3 regions of the Rhizobium azibense genome follow, and region 1 is predicted to be linked to each of the others. Evidence: predicted binding sites of a transcription regulator. Region 1 holds the regulator's gene; each other region holds the start of a gene.
What was found. Region 1 encodes HrcA, which represses chaperone genes, less so after heat shock. Its sites were predicted from a motif close to GTTAGCACTCNCNNNNNGNGAGTGCTAAC; they were not measured.

Region 1 (3,278 bases):
GCAATGCCAAGGTGATGCGCTATGCGGATGCGGACGGCTTTTTCGACCTGCTGATCGAGCGCTTCGCCCGCATCTGATTTTCATCCTGATTGCGACGGCGTCTGAGAAGACGATCAGGCGTCCTTTTCGGTGAAGGCTGTGTTGAGATCTGCATCCGCTGCCTTCGGGCCGCCCTTGGCCACGCCGACCATTGCGGGACGAAGAACACGCTCGCCGATCGTGAAACCTGCCTGGACGACCTGGACGACCGTGTTATTTGCCACTTCGGCATTCGGAACCTCGAACATCGCCTGGTGGAAGTTCGGATCGAACTTCTGGCCGATGGGATCCAACTTGCGGACACCGTGGCGCTCCAGCGCCGAGAGCATGGAGCGCTCCGTCATCTCGACACCTTCGATCAAAGTGTTGAGGCCCGTCTCGCCCGCTTCCTTCGCCTCGGGCGGTATGGCATCCAGCGCGCGGCGCAGATTGTCCGAAACGGCAAGCATATCGCGCGCAAAGCCGGCGACTGAGTAGGATTTTGCATCCTTCACGTCGCGCTCTGTGCGGCGGCGCAGATTGTCCATTTCGGCGGCCAGGCGCAGATAACGGTCGCGCAGCTCGGCATTTTCAGCCTTGAGCACTTCGAGCGGATCCGGCTGGCGCGGCGCTTCCACCGTGGTTTCGTTCTCGACGTTTGCGGCAACGTCGTCTGCGGCTTCAGCCGCGGCAGCGTCAGATCCGTTTTTCGTCGTTTCGTCAGTCATGACGGTCTCCGGTAGTAGGTTCTCTTGGGATGGGCCCGATATCGAGCTTTGACCGCAAAAAATCAAGTCTGCGTGACGAAGAAGAGAAAATTCCGTTCTTTTAAAGCGTGCCGCGCGCAAGCCGGGAAATCAGCTGGGCGGTGTAGTCCACCATCGGCACGATGCGTGAATAATTGAGCCGCGTCGGTCCGATGACGCCGACGGCGCCGACAATGCGGTCGTCATCGTCGCGATAGGGCGCAACAATCAGCGACGAGCCGGAAAGTGAAAACAGCTTGTTCTCAGAACCGATGAAGATGCGCACGCCCGGACCGGTCTCGGCAAGGTTCAGCAGCTCGATCAAGCTGTCCTTCTTTTCGAGATCGTCGAAGAGCATGCGGAGACGATCGAGGTCCTCCGCGCCTGCCAGGCCCTCGAGCAGGTTGGATCGGCCGCGGATGATAAGCTGCGGCGGCTTGCCTTCATCCGTATCGCCAGACCACACCGCGATACCGCGCTCGACGAGATCGCGCGACAACGCGTCGAGCTCGTGGCGGACGTTCTCCTTCAAGCGGCTGAGCTGCTTGCGCAATTCCGGCAATGTCTGGCCGGACATATGGGCATTGAGGAAATTGGCGGCCTCCGTCAGCTGCGACGACGTAACGCCTGCCGGCAATTCGATGATGCGGTTTTCGACCTGATCGTGATCGCCGACGAGCACTGCCAACGCCTTGGTGGGCTCCAGGCGGATGAATTCGACATGCTTGAGAACCGGGTCGCTCTTCGAGGTGATGACGAGCCCTGCGCCGCGCGAAATGCCCGACAACATCCGGCTTGCCTCGTTCATCATCGATTCAACCGGATTATCGCGGCTTTCGGGGCGGACCTGGCGGTCGATATTCGCACGGTCCTCGGCCGAAAGGTCGCCGACCTGCATGAAGGCATCGACGAAGAAGCGAAGGCCGCCCTGCGTCGGCAGGCGTCCGGCGCTGACATGTGGCGAGTAGATCAGGCCCAACTCTTCCAGGTCGCTCATCACGTTGCGAACCGACGCCGGCGACAGCGACATGGGCAGAATGCGCGAAAGATTGCGCGAGCCGAGAGGCTCGCCACTTTCAAGATAACCTTCAACGATGCGGCGGAAGATTTCCTTGGAGCGTTCATCCAGCGCAGCAACGGCATCCGAAACCGACGTCGACCTGAACCCCATGAACTTCCTTGGACCTGCCTTTGATGACGATCCTTAAAATATAGCCGTTCTCGTCCTCGTAGCAAAAGGGAATTTGCAAATGGCTGCGGCCAATCGTAGAAGCTGTCGACACCATTCAAGCATGCATGATGTTTTGCGCAAGCCGCTTCACGGTTTTCGGCATCATGTTTCAGGAGATCACAATGCGGCCTTCAGGCAGAAAAACCGACCAGATGCGCAAAGTCACTTTCGAGCGCAATTTTTCAAAGCATGCGGAAGGTTCCTGCCTCGTCAAATTCGGCGATACGCATGTGCTGTGTACCGCAAGCCTGGAAGAAAAGACGCCACCATGGCTGCGCAACACTGGAAAGGGCTGGGTCACGGCCGAATACGGCATGCTGCCGCGGGCAACCGGCGAGCGCATGAAACGCGAGGCCGCAGCCGGCAAGCAGGGCGGACGCACACAGGAAATTCAGCGCCTGATCGGCCGCTCCCTTCGTGCCGTCGTCGATCTCAAGGAACTCGGCGAGCGCCAGATCACCCTCGACTGCGACGTCATTCAGGCTGACGGCGGCACGCGCACGGCCTCCATTACAGGCGCCTGGATTGCGCTCTACGACTGCCTGAAGTGGATGGAAACCCGCAACATGATCAAGGTCGAGCGCGTGCTCAAGGATCATGTCGCCGCAATTTCGTGCGGCATCTTCGCCAGCCAGCCGGTGATCGACCTCGATTATCTCGAAGATTCCTCTGCTGAAACCGATGCGAATTTCGTCATGACAGGGGCGGGTGGCATCGTTGAAATTCAAGGAACCGCCGAAGGCACGCCGTTTACGGACGGCGAATTTGCCGCGCTGATGACACTGGCCAAAGCCGGCATCGTGGAACTCGTCGACATGCAGAAACAGGCCATCGCCGTATGACTGCCCTTTTGGAAGGCATGCTGGAGACGGCGCTTTATGCGGATGATCTCGACAAGGCCGAGGCTTTCTACGAAGGCGTACTCGGCCTTTCGAAGATCGCGCGCGCCGCAAACCGGCATGTATTCTTCCGCTGCGGGCAAGGCGTGCTGTTGATCTTCAATCCCGATGAAACGGTGAAGCCGCCAGCCGCCGGTGCCCTGCAGGTGCCGGCCCACGGCACGAAAGGTCAGGGCCACGCATGCTTCCGGGTGTCTGGTAAGAACATCGATGTCATGGCGCAGAAGCTCAGGGCCGAAGGCATCGAAATCGAATCGGAAGTGCACTGGCCGAACGGCGGCCGCTCGATCTATTTCCGCGACCCGGCGGGAAACAGCCTCGAATGCGCCGAAGCCAGAATCTGGGGCATCGAATAGGACGACCATGCGCACGCTTGAAACGAAG
Region 2 (3,278 bases), on a different contig from region 1:
AATTACCCCGCCTTTCAAGTGGTCAGGCAGGGGTTCGCGGGTTTCATTGCGGTGAAAAACGGTCATCGGCGGGCTTCTTCTTATGCGAGGCGCGGCATCCACCACTTGGGCGCGGCCTTCTCGCGTTCGAGATAGGCATGCAGGATCGCCTCGTCGGTCTCGCCGTTCAGCGTGTATTCCTTCGCGTGGATGCCGCCGCTGATATAGAGGAGATCGAGGCCGTAATCGAGAGCGCCGTGCACATCCGTCGGCATGCCGTCGCCGATGGCAAGAATGCGACTTTTCGGGAAATCGCCGCGAAGCTCGTGCGCAGTTGCCAGCACGGCGTCGTAGATCGGCGCGTGCGGCTTTCCGGCGATGCGGATCTCGCCGCCCAACTGGTGGTAATAGGCAGCCATGGCTCCGGCGCAGGGGATGATGCGGTGCCCACGTTCAACGACAAGGTCCGGATTGGCGCAGACCATCGGCACGTTGCGCGCCTGAAAATCCTCCAGCATATCGGTGTAGTCTTCCGGCTTTTCCGTCTCGTCGTCGAAGAAACCGGTGCAGACCACGGTTTCGGCGTCCTTCGCATCGACGCGTTCGACGCCGAGACCTTCGATGATGGCCAGATCGCGATCCGGGCCGAGCAGGAACACCTTCTTCGGGCCTTGGGCGATCAGGCCGCGGGTGACGTCGCCGGAGGTGACGATCCGGTCATAGGCGCCGTCCTGGATGCCGATCTGGCGAAGCTGGGCGACGACCTGCGGCGCGATTCGCGGTGAATTGGTGATGAGGATGACGGCAAGCCCCTCGTCGCGCGCCGCTTCCAGAGCAGCAGCGGCAGTGGGGAAAGGATCGACGCCATTGTGAAGCACGCCCCAGACATCGCAGAAAATCGCATCATACTGGCTGGTGATCTCCGCAAAACTTCCAATCCGCTTGGCCATCCGATTTCCCGATTTGCTTTCAGTCAGGCGTGACATTGCAAAGGCATGCCGCGATGGCAAGGGGTTTTGGGCGTTCTTCAGCAAAAACCATCGTACATTGCACCAGAGTCACGCCACGCCGTCGACAGCCTGCGCGCCTCCGAAGCTCCGGCAACCGACACGGGTTGAACCGGGCGATGATTCAACAATTCCCGGCCTCTTCACAATTCCGGCGCAAAATTCCGTGATGGGTCTTCTTGACTCCTTCCGGAGCCATCCCTAAATGCTCGGCGCTAGCACTCCTCTACGGAGAGTGCTAACACTTATCCATGTGGGCCGCCCGGCCTGCGAATGTCATTTGATCGAGGGATTAGACAATGGCAAGCACCAATTTCCGCCCCCTTCACGACCGCGTCGTCGTTCGCCGCGTTGAGTCCGAAGAAAAGACCAAAGGCGGCATCATCATTCCCGATACCGCTAAGGAAAAGCCGCAGGAAGGCGAAATCGTCGCCGTCGGTTCCGGCGCTCGTGACGAAGCCGGCAAGGTCGTCGCTCTCGACGTCAAGGCTGGCGACCGCGTTCTGTTCGGCAAGTGGTCCGGCACAGAAGTCAAGATCAACGGCGAAGACCTTCTGATCATGAAGGAAGCCGACATCATGGGCATTATCGGCTGATCCAGCCGGTCGCTTTTTACTCGAAATCGCTGACAACCCTTCTCAGGAGTTTTCAAAATGGCAGCTAAAGAAATTAAGTTCGGCCGCACCGCGCGCGAAAAGATGCTGCGCGGCGTCGATATCCTCGCTGACGCAGTCAAGGTAACGCTCGGCCCGAAAGGCCGCAACGTCATCATCGACAAGTCCTTCGGCGCGCCGCGCATCACCAAGGACGGCGTGTCGGTCGCCAAGGAAATCGAACTGGACGACAAGTTCGAAAACATGGGCGCCCAGATGGTCCGCGAAGTCGCTTCGAAGACCAACGACATCGCCGGTGACGGCACCACGACCGCAACAGTTCTCGCACAGGCCATCGTTCGCGAAGGCAACAAGGCCGTTGCAGCGGGCATGAACCCGATGGACCTGAAGCGTGGCATCGATCTCGCCGTTAGCGAAGTCGTCAAGGATCTCCAGGCCAAGGCCAAGAAGATCTCCACTTCGGAAGAAGTAGCTCAGGTCGGCACGATCTCCGCAAACGGCGACAGCCAGGTCGGCCGTGACATTGCTGAGGCCATGCAGAAGGTCGGCAACGAAGGCGTCATCACCGTCGAAGAAGCCAAGACCGCCGAAACCGAACTCGAAGTCGTCGAAGGCATGCAGTTCGACCGTGGCTACCTGTCGCCGTACTTCGTCACCAACCCGGAAAAGATGGTTGCTGACCTCGAAGACGCCTACATCCTGCTGCACGAGAAGAAGCTCTCGAACCTGCAGTCGATGCTTCCGGTTCTCGAAGCTGTCGTCCAGACCGGCAAGCCGCTGCTCATCATCGCTGAAGACGTCGAAGGCGAAGCACTTGCAACGCTCGTCGTCAACAAGCTGCGCGGCGGGCTGAAGATTGCTGCCGTCAAGGCTCCGGGCTTCGGCGACCGCCGCAAGGCCATGCTCGAGGACATCGCGATCCTCACCGGCGGCACGGTCATCTCCGAAGACCTCGGCATCAAGCTCGAGTCCGTCACGCTCGACATGCTCGGCCGCACCAAGAAGGTTTCGATCTCCAAGGAAAACACCACGATCGTCGACGGCGCCGGCGCCAAGTCCGACATCGAAGGCCGCGTTGCACAGATCAAGGCGCAGATCGAAGAAACCACCTCCGACTACGACCGCGAGAAGCTGCAGGAACGCCTTGCCAAGCTCGCCGGCGGCGTTGCCGTCATCCGCGTCGGCGGCTCGACGGAAGTCGAAGTGAAGGAAAAGAAGGACCGTATCGACGACGCTCTCAATGCGACGCGCGCTGCTGTTCAGGAAGGTATCGTCCCGGGCGGCGGCGTTGCCCTGCTCCGCTCCTCCGTCAAGATCACCTCCAAGGGTGTGAACGACGACCAGGAAGCCGGCATCAACATCGTTCGCAAGGCGCTGCAGTCGCTGGTTCGCCAGATCGCCGACAACGCTGGTGACGAAGCTTCGATCGTCGTCGGAAAGATCCTCGACAAGAATGACGACAACTACGGCTACAACGCCCAGACGAGCGAGTATGGCGACATGATCGCCATGGGTATCGTCGATCCGGTCAAGGTCGTCCGTACGGCTCTGCAGAATGCAGCTTCAGTTGCTTCGCTGCTGATCACCACGGAAGCCATGATCGCCGAGCTGCCCAAGAAGGAAGCTCCGGCAATGCCGGGCGGCGGCATGGGCGGAATGGGCGGAATGGACATGATGT
Region 3 (3,278 bases), on a different contig from region 1:
AAACGACATCGGACCCTGGGAACGGCTTCGATGATGAAGCTCGACAGCATATCAGGCCCAGGAAACACCCTCTTCTAGCGATGACAGAGACCTCTCAGTGATCGAGGTCAAGTTTGAGCTGCTCGCCGCCGCGCGTCTTAGCGAGATAGGGGTTTGGCGGTCTCATCAGCTGGATCCGCTCGAACAGCTTTTGACGGCGCTCCATGTCGCGCTCGCGCGCCGAGCGGGAGGCAGCAACAAAAGCCAAGGCATTCTGGATAACGCGTTCTGCGTGGGTCACGAGCATCTCCAATGAAAGAACACAACGGGCAAAAACAGTGCCATTTTCGGCTTGTCCCTGGTCTGCTTTGGTTTGGCCGACGTTGGCGCCGATCGGCTAGTTCTTCTGCGTCCGTCGCACAGGTGGTCCCGTCCCTCAGTACGGCATACCATTCTCAATCCGTGGCCCTAATGCCTGTGGCTTCTGTCACAGGGTGGAGTTCCGCTCCGGTCCGCGTTCGCGAAGGCGATGCGCAGCTCCGCGGGCCTTGTCGCTCGACCCTCAGGGGATGGACGAGAACGACGTCATCACAAATGTCGTCAAGCCGCTGCTGCCCTGCATCAGCATATGGCTATAGAATTTGTGGTAGTCGACGAGATCTTTAAAACCTCGATCTGAGCCCAAAGGCTGGAAGTGTGTCTGTCCCTCGATCATCACCTGCATCTCAGTGATCCGTTCTTTCGGCGGGCGCGGCCTCTTCATCGCCGCATATGTTCCCGGTATGTTCTTTTTTGCTGGCAAAGTCAACCGACAGCCCTCGCAGTAGACGGAAAATTCCCAATGTCGCTTCTTGACGCACGACGGCGGAAGGTGGGCCTGAGGGCACCGATTCAACTGACGTCATCATCGGCGCTCACTCAAACCCGTTTCCCCGTGGCATCAGCTTTATTTTCTGAGGTGAACGGGATCGACCCAGCGATCCCGTCCTGCCTTCGGGCCAGCCGATGTGGTTTGGCAGCGGTGGAAGGCCCTAGCCGTTAATCGTAATGCGCTTGGCGGTCGATTGCGCCGTTTCGGACCGTGGCAGAGTGATCGTCAGGACGCCGTTCTTGAAAGAAGCCTCCACCTTGTCTTCCTGCACCTCGTTATTGAGCGACAGACGGCGCTCGAAGCGGCCATAAAACCGCTCTGAGAATTGCCGGTCCTTGTCCTCGCTATCGGCCCGCTTTTCACCGCGGATGGTCAGAATGCCATTGTCGATCAGAAGTTCGATATCCTTCTCGTCCATTCCGGGAATTTCGGCGACGATCCGGATGTCCTTGTCGGTCTCCGAGACTTCGATTTTTGGCCAGGCCGTTTCGAACATGAAACCGGACCCGACTGTTGGAAAATGGCCTTCTACGCCGCGGAAGACATCATCGAACAACCTGTTCATCTCGCGATGAAGCGCAAGGAATGGATGCTGGTCTCTGCCTGCATAGCCTGTCGGGGCCGGACTGTTGCTGCGGCCCCAGGGAATGAGATCACGAACGCTCATCTTAAGCCTCCATGTTTTTCAACGCGCCAGATCCTCCGGCGCGCTCGCCTTTGCCCTGGTGGGGGTCAGGCGACTGCCTAAGTCACTCTTTGGATTGACACTGCACAGAACTGCCTGCGCCGCATCATAGATTAAACGCTGGTGGCGAAGCTTCCGTTCCGGCTGCGTTAGCACTCTCCCAACAAGAGTGCTAATTTTTTGCCGGCGCCCTCTTGAAATTCGAAAAGATCGGTAGCAGATTTTTTCCGCCGAGCGGTCAGGAAGGCTCGGCAGCCGCCCGGATTGGTGACCTGGTCTGGGAGCGTAATTAAGTGATCATCATCGTTGTCCATGGAGGGAGCCATGTCATTCCGACCGCTTCATGATCGCATTCTCGTCCGCCGTGTTGAGTCCGAAGAAAGAACCAAAGGCGGCATCATCATACCCGACACTGCCAAGGAAAAGCCGCAGGAAGGCGAAGTCATCGCCGTCGGCCCCGGTGCGCGCAATGACGCGGGCCAGGTTCAGCCGCTCGACGTCAAGGCTGGCGACCGTATCCTGTTTGGCAAATGGTCCGGCACCGAGATCAAGATTAACGGCGAAGATCTGCTGATTATGAAGGAAAGCGACGTAATGGGCATCATCGAGGTTCCGGCGGCCGGAAAGAAAGCCGCTTGAGGTGCCTAACGCCATCCGGCTATCCAATGGAGGAGTGAAGACATGGCTGCTAAAGAAGTCAAATTCCACAGCGACGCGCGCGACCGCATGCTGCGCGGGGTCGACGTGCTTGCCAACGCGGTGAAGGTGACGCTTGGTCCGAAGGGCCGCAACGTTGTGATCGACAAGTCCTTCGGCGCGCCGCGCATCACCAAGGACGGTGTTTCGGTCGCCAAGGAAATCGAACTGGAGGACAAGTTCGAGAACATGGGCGCGCAGATGCTGCGCGAAGTCGCCTCGAAGACCAGCGATGTTGCTGGCGACGGCACGACGACAGCAACCGTTCTTGCTCAAGCCATCGTTCGCGAAGGCGCCAAGGCCGTTGCAGCCGGCATGAACCCGATGGACCTGAAGCGCGGTATCGATCTTGCTGTCGATGCGGTCGTCAAGGAACTGAAGAACAACGCCCGCGAGATCTCGAACAATGCCGAGATCGCCCAAGTCGGCTCGATATCGGCCAATGGGGATGCCGAAATCGGCAGTTTCCTTGCCGAAGCCATGCAGAAGGTCGGCAACGAAGGCGTCATCACCGTCGAAGAAGCCAAGACCGCCGAAACCGAACTCGAAGTCGTCGAAGGCATGCAGTTCGACCGCGGCTACCTGTCGCCGTACTTCGTTACCAATCAGGACAAGATGCGGGTCGAGCTTGAGGATCCCTATGTCCTCATCCACGAGAAGAAGCTCTCGAACCTGCAGTCGATGCTTCCGGTTCTCGAAGCCGTCGTGCAATCCGGCAAGCCCCTGCTCATCATCGCTGAAGACGTCGAAGGCGAAGCGCTTGCAACGCTCGTCGTCAACAAGCTGCGCGGCGGGCTGAAGATTGCTGCCGTCAAGGCTCCGGGCTTCGGCGACCGCCGCAAGGCCATGCTCGAGGACATCGCGATCCTCACCGGCGGCACGGTCATCTCCGAAGACCTCGGCATCAAGCTGGAGTCCGTCACGCTCGACATGCTCGGCCGTGCGAAGAAAATCGTAGTCGAGAAGGAAAACACCACGATCATCGACGGCGCCGGCGCCAAGTCCGACATCGAAGGCCGCGTTGTCCAGATCAAGGCGCAGATCGAA

Region 2: groES (co-chaperone GroES) is a predicted target of HrcA. The motif match lies at 1,201-1,229, and genes of this name have one in related genera.
Region 3: groES (co-chaperone GroES) is a predicted target of HrcA. The motif match lies at 1,684-1,712, and genes of this name have one in related genera.

What each region holds. Positions count from the first base shown of each region.
Region 1 is NZ_SMBJ01000004.1:238,413-241,690, forward strand. It holds gene EV130_RS11570 (nucleoside hydrolase) at 1-77, shown strand, start outside; gene grpE (nucleotide exchange factor GrpE) at 114-746, opposite strand; gene hrcA (heat-inducible transcriptional repressor HrcA) at 847-1,935, opposite strand; gene rph (ribonuclease PH) at 2,118-2,837, shown strand; gene EV130_RS11590 (VOC family protein) at 2,834-3,250, shown strand; gene rdgB (RdgB/HAM1 family non-canonical purine NTP pyrophosphatase) at 3,258-3,278, shown strand, end outside.
Region 2 is NZ_SMBJ01000003.1:335,541-338,818, forward strand. It holds gene EV130_RS09190 (bifunctional riboflavin kinase/FAD synthetase) at 1-66, opposite strand, end outside; gene EV130_RS09195 (TIGR01459 family HAD-type hydrolase) at 81-929, opposite strand; gene groES (co-chaperone GroES) at 1,286-1,582, shown strand; gene groL (chaperonin GroEL) at 1,640-3,278, shown strand, end outside.
Region 3 is NZ_SMBJ01000006.1:217,654-220,931, forward strand. It holds gene EV130_RS16745 (hypothetical protein) at 95-280, opposite strand; gene EV130_RS32580 (hypothetical protein) at 542-787, opposite strand; gene EV130_RS16750 (Hsp20/alpha crystallin family protein) at 1,011-1,517, opposite strand; gene groES (co-chaperone GroES) at 1,860-2,174, shown strand; gene groL (chaperonin GroEL) at 2,217-3,278, shown strand, end outside.